2 regions of the Weissella paramesenteroides genome follow, and region 1 is predicted to be linked to the other one. Evidence: riboswitches for the same ligand, from Rfam matches in the RefSeq annotation. Region 1 holds a riboswitch; the other holds the start of a gene.
The links. A riboswitch is a leader RNA that binds a small molecule or an ion and turns the genes downstream of it on or off. The one in region 1 is predicted to bind thiamine pyrophosphate.

Region 1 (3,216 bases):
AATAGTAATAATTGGGGAACTGTATCATGGATATACATAAATTTAAGGTCTTTCTAGATTTAGCTGAAACAGGTAATTATTCAGAAACTGCTGAAAGATTATATACAACGCAGGGTAATATTTCTAAGCAAATTTTATCTTTGGAAAAGGAACTAAAAACGCAATTATTCAAACGTGAGCACCGCCATATTTCCTTAACTGAGTCAGGAAGAATTACCGAAATGTATGCAAAAAAAATTTTGCATGAATTTGACGCATTACAACAGACTTTAGTGCAACATGATTCAGAGTCAGATAACGTGCTGACGATTCATACAATGCCAACATTTTCGAATTATCGTGGTTTTTCATTAATGAGTGACTTTCACAAAAGTCATCCTGAAATTACGCTGCACTTCTCTGAAACTAAAGATAGTTTATTACTTAACTCATTAAATGATAATCAAGCAGATATAATTTTTGGTCACTATACACCAGATGTTAGTAATAAACTTGAGACGCTGCTGACCGATCAAGACAACTTGATTTGTGTATTACCCGCTAATCACCCATTGTCAGCAAATCAAGTTATTTCATTAAGCGATTTAATGAAGGAAGAATTATTGCTACTAGAAGGCGAAGAGACAATCATTTTCAACAAATTTGGCTCTGCTGGAGAAAGAAGGCAATTGATGTCTGCAGTTGCCTATCAAGGTGAGCGAATCGATATTATTTTAAACATGGTATTAAATGGTATGGGTATCGCTTTGATGATGGAAAAAAGAGTTGATATGACGAATGATGGGCAAATGGTAAAGCGTAAAATCGCAACACACACAACAAGTGATTTTGGCTTTATGAGAATGAAACAAGTTCATGAATCCAAAGCTAATGAATTATTTTGGAAATACATCACACAATCACTTAACCATGATATTATTTAAAAATACATTTTAATCGTATGTGTGATAATATTATAGTATAAAAATTAAATATAATCACAAAGGGGAGCCAATCTGGCTGAGAATGAGATAGAATCTAGACCCTTCGTACCTGTTTTAGTTATTTAAGCGTAGGAATTGTGTGAATGTGTCAATTAATGGCCTCTTTGTGATGATTTTTTTATTGCGAGGAGGTTTTTTTATTTTGCATCTATTCTTGGATTAATGAAATTATATTGTCTAAATTTACTAGGGGAAAACAATAATGAATTCGAAAGTTAGAAAAATAACATATTTAGCTATGATGATTGCACTAGACGTGGTGTTGTCACCAATTTTACGTATCGAAGGAATGGCACCAATGTCCAGTGTGATTAATATTTTAGCTGGTGTACTTATGGGGCCATTGTATGCAACGATTATGGCGACTTGTTGCGGAATTATTAGGATGATGATGATGGGTATCCCACCATTGGCATTAACTGGGGCCGTTTTTGGCGCCTTGTTAGCAGGGTTAGGTGCCCGTTGGGTACATAGTATTTATGGGTCAATTGTTGGTGAGATTATCGGTACTGGAATAATCGGATCTTTACTATCTTACCCAGTTATGGTGCTATTTACGGGCACCAAGACAGATTTGTACTGGTTACTGTATACACCAAGATTCTTAGGTGCCACATTTATTGGTGCAGTAGCAGCTTGGCTCATTTGGCAACAAGCAAAAAAGATATCTTTGTTCAAAGACATGATGCGAGTTTTTAATGGCGAGGAGCGTATTATAAGATGAAAAAGATCACCATTCCGTTGCAAACAGCACCACTCATTCATTGTATTACTAATGCTATCTCAGTAGAGACTGTGGCAAACACACTCCTTTATATTGGTGCGAAGCCGATTATGACAGAAGACATTCGCGCCTTTAATGATTTGGCATTGCAGACAAATAGTTTGTTGTTAAATTTAGGAAGTCTGTCACTTGATAAGGAAAAGAGCATCTTAGCAGCCAGTAAATTAGCGATTGGCAAAGAACCAGTTGTACTAGATGTGGTTGGAATTGCGAGCGCTAAATTTGCCATGAAAGTCGCTAAAAAAATCATTGCAGATCAACCAACAATTGTCCGCGGTAATATTTCAGAAATGCGTGCACTTTGTGATTTACAAACGCATGGACGAGGTGTGGATGGTAGTTTATTAGACCAGACAGATGAAGAATTAATCAATTTAATTACGGCACTTAAGCAGTTACCTCAAGAATCGGTTTATGTTGCTACTGGGACAAAAGATATTGTTGTGGCTAGGAATAACGTTTGGGTTCTAAGTAATGGTGTACCAGAATTAGATCGTTTTACAGGTTCAGGAGATACTTTAAGTGGCCTGTTGGCAGCGTTATTGGGAGAAGGTGCTTCCCCCGAAGATGCAGCGATTCAAGCAATCAGCTATTTGAACATTGCAGGGGAGACCGCAAAAAGCAAAACTGTGACCTCAGGAATTGCAGAATTTCGACAGTTATTCTTAAATGAGCTTTCATTATTAGGGGTTGAAGATTCTGACTGGATAAATAAGATAAGGGGAACAAAAAATGACGAAACAATTATATTTAGTGACAGCGAGATATGACGAATCAGAAAGTGAATTTTTAAATAAAATTGAAACCGCTTGTGCTAACGGGGTTACAGTTGTGCAATTGCGGGAGAAAAATTTATCGACAAGGGATTATTATGAATTAGCGCTAAAAGTAAAAAAAATTACAGATAAATATGACTTACCATTAATTATTGATGATCGAATTGATATTTGCCTGGCGGTTGATGCGCGTGGTGCCCATATTGGTGATGACGAGTTACCAGTCAAAGTTGCTCGGAAATTGCTTGGTAAGGATAAAATCTTAGGTGTGTCAGCAAAAACAGTTACACGTGCAACTGAAGCGGCATCAGATGGTGCAAATTATTTAGGAACAGGTGCTATTTTCCCAACACAGACAAAAGTTGTTACGAAGCAAACGTCAATTGATACACTCAAGGCAATTACTGCAGCTGTTAATATTCCGGTTGTTGCCATTGGCGGCATTACAGAAGAACGTATTGATGTCTTCAAGGGAACAGAAATTGTTGGTGTGGCAATTGTTAGTGAGATTATGAAGGCAACAAACATTGCTCAAAAAGTGCAACGTTTAAAAAAGGCGCTTGAAACGTTATAATGTATCAAAGGAGAGCGAGACAAAAGTTGTTTTGAATCCGGCGTAAATTGCTTTACATTGAGACTTCAGACTTTTGGAACGCGTTTATGCTATCAAACT
Region 2 (3,216 bases), 620 kb from region 1:
TTCCCATACCAGATCCCGCACCGGTTACAATCGCGACTTTGTTTGTAAGATTTGTCATATTTGTGACCCCCTTCACAAATATGATTTTACAGCAAAATAAAAAAAAGAACTAGTAAGAACAACTTTTTTGGATATATGTATTAACATGGTGTCAGTTTAAGAATTTAAAAGGTTCGTTGGATATAATGAGCTTGAGAGGATTTTACTCACAAAGACTAATAAACGATGAACTAAATGAAATGAGGAAATAATCAATGCAAAAACGACCAGGAGATATTATCTTCCGTGCTGTTAAAGGTGCATTAATTGGATCAGGATTTATTTTACCAGGAATTAGTGGTGGTGCATTAGCTGCCGTATTTGGATTATATGAACGATTGATTTTGTTCATGGCGAATCCATTGAAAAATTTTAAATCCAATGTCCGTTTCTTTATGCCCGTTGGCATCGGAGCAGTTGTTGGCATCTTCTTACTCTCGTTTTTAATTAGCTTTATGCTGGGAGAAGTTGAAAGTGTCGCACGCTGGTTCTTTATTGGGGCTATCTTAGGAACTGTTCCCACACTATGGCATGAGGCCGGGAAAATGGGACGTTCAACATGGGACATTATCCTTTCCGTTATTGCGGGAGGCTTAATGTTATTATTCTTATGGTTTGGCCGACCTTTATTCTCAACGATTGAGCCTAGTATGAGTGCCTGGCTTTTAGCTGGTGGATTAATTGGCTTAGGTCTTCTTGTACCAGGATTAAGCCCATCTAACTTTTTAATTTACTTAGGTCTGTACAAAGGGATGAGTGATGGTATTAAAACAGGTGATTTATCAGTTTTGATCCCCCTTATTTTGGGATTAATTGGGATTGTTTTAGTGTTTGCAAAAATCATGGCCTATATTTTTAAAGTTGCTTATGCAAAGTTATTCCATATGATTTTCGGAATTGTGATGGCATCAACAGTCATGATTATCCCGCTAGATTACACTGGTTTTACTGTTTGGCATTATGCGTTCTCAATTATTCTGTTAGCGCTAGGAACGTGGCTAGGTTGGTGGATGGGTCGTTTAGAGCAGACAGTTAAGCCGACAACAGTATAATAAAAATAACAATTTAGAATTTTATATTAGGAAAATTTTAAGTGGGTAGGTCATTTCCCACTGGTAATATGTCATGCTATAATGTGAATAGAAAAAAAGGAGCCCTGTGCAATCAGGACTCCTTGTAGAACCGTTAGACGGTAGCAAATCTAAAGTTTAAATAACCGTTAGCTCTGCCAAGCTAAGACGGTTATTTTTTTTTGCTAATTTTGAAAGCGATTTCAATAATGAGTTGTATTTCATAATTAAACATGCTATGGTTATCTTGTTAAGTTAATTAACGTATCTGGGGTGCTGAAAAGCTGAGAATATACCCACTGAACCTGATTTGGTTAATACCTGCGCAGGAAGATACAGTCCATATATAGAGATTAATGGGCAGTCTTTTTGTGAATGCAAAAAGACTGCTATTTTATATTTTATGAGGATTGCATAGAGCAATTGGCAAAAACTAAATCTAAACAATCATCGTCTGGGGTGCTGAAAGGCTGAGAATATACCCATGAACCTGATGTCGGTAATACGATCGAAGGAAGTGCGATATTTGACTGTGTGCAAATGCCCTTCTTTCAAGATCAGAAAGGAGGGCATTTTTTTGATTATTTTAAATGGTGAACAAACAGCAAACATGGTTGGTAAAACATTGGCTGATTTATTACAAGAAAAAACAGAGATGATGCAAAATGTTGTCGTGGAATTAAACGGTAAGATTATTCATCGTGAGGAATTAGCAGACCGAACGTTGTCAGAAAATGATCACGTTGAACTAATTTCGTTTGTCGGTGGTGGTTAGAAAAGAGGAAAAAATAAAATGACACCAAAATTTCAAGGTGTAGCAGTTACTGATTTTTTTATGGGCATGAAAGAGCGTAATGTGGCTGGTACGACTGAACCTTTAAAAGATGCGCGTGTGACTATTGCAGGTGCTGGGGGTCTAGGTTCAAATATTGCAATTGCACTAGCTCGCAGCGGTGTTGGTCATCTAACTTTAATTGACTTTGATGTCATTGAAATGAGCAATCTTAATCGACAACAATATAAAGTTAGTCAGGTTGGCATGCCGAAAGTCGTGGCATTAAAGCAGAATTTATTAGAATTTAATCCATTTATCGATATTGAGATTCATCAGGTTAAAATTACACCTGACAATATTGAAACACTATTTGCGGACTGTGATATCGTCTGTGAGGCTTTTGATAACCCAATGGCCAAAGCAATGTTATTGGATGGTGTAACGAATTTTTATCCTGACAAGCCACTTGTTATGGGTAACGGTATGGCCGGATTACATATGACTAATGAGATGCAAACAAAACAACAGTTATCAAATGTATATATTTGTGGGGATGGCTATAGTAAAGGTGTCGAAGGACTGATGGCACCACGCGTAATGGTATGTGCTGGACATGAAGCCAATGCTATCTTACGTTTACTAACCAAGCAACCCGTTTTAGCAGAATAGGAGATATAAACAATCATGGTCGAAAGTAATGATGATTTAATTATTGGTGGTCACCATTTTTCTTCACGTTTTATTCTAGGATCAGGTAAGTATTCGTATGAACTAATTGATTCAGCAATCCATCACGCAGGTGCTCAGATTATTACTATGGCATTGCGTCGTACGAATACGGATGAAGAAAATATTTTGAATTATATTCCAGATGATGTGACAATCTTGCCAAATACATCTGGCTGCACCAATGCTGAAGAAGCTATTCGCATGGCGCGCATTGCTCGTGAATTAAGTGGCAGTGATTTTATTAAGCTTGAGGTTGTGCCTGATAAGACTTATTTGTTACCCGATAACGAAGAAACAATTAAGGCAACGAAGGTTTTGGCTGATGAAGGATTCATCGTGATGCCATATATGTTACCTGATTTAAATGCTGCCCGTAAGTTGGTCGAAGCTGGTGCTGCGGCTGTGATGCCATTAGGTGCACCAATTGGTACAAACAAAGGTTTGGCAACTAAAGAATTGATTCAGATTTTAATTAACGAAATTGATGCGCCAATCATTGTTGATGCTGGTATTGGTCGTCCAAGTCAAGCTGCTGAAGCCATGGAAATGGGAGCAGCAGCAGTAATGGCTAATACAGCGATGGCAACAGCAGGTGATATTCCG

Region 2: another riboswitch for thiamine pyrophosphate. It lies ahead of thiS (sulfur carrier protein ThiS); the one in region 1 lies ahead of thiW (energy coupling factor transporter S component ThiW).

The regions. Positions count from the first base shown of each region.
Region 1 covers NZ_CP130559.1:588,584-591,799, forward strand. Annotated here, with positions in the region: gene QRX23_RS02860 (LysR family transcriptional regulator) at 27-923, shown strand; TPP riboswitch at 974-1,075, shown strand; gene thiW (energy coupling factor transporter S component ThiW) at 1,186-1,707, shown strand; gene QRX23_RS02870 (PfkB family carbohydrate kinase) at 1,704-2,537, shown strand; gene thiE (thiamine phosphate synthase) at 2,500-3,117, shown strand.
Region 2 covers NZ_CP130559.1:1,942,012-1,945,227, reverse strand. Annotated here, with positions in the region: gene QRX23_RS09755 (glucose 1-dehydrogenase) at 1-58, opposite strand, end outside; gene QRX23_RS09750 (DUF368 domain-containing protein) at 255-1,091, shown strand; TPP riboswitch at 1,369-1,458, shown strand; TPP riboswitch at 1,555-1,644, shown strand; gene thiS (sulfur carrier protein ThiS) at 1,687-1,884, shown strand; gene thiF (sulfur carrier protein ThiS adenylyltransferase ThiF) at 1,903-2,553, shown strand; gene QRX23_RS09735 (thiazole synthase) at 2,569-3,216, shown strand, end outside.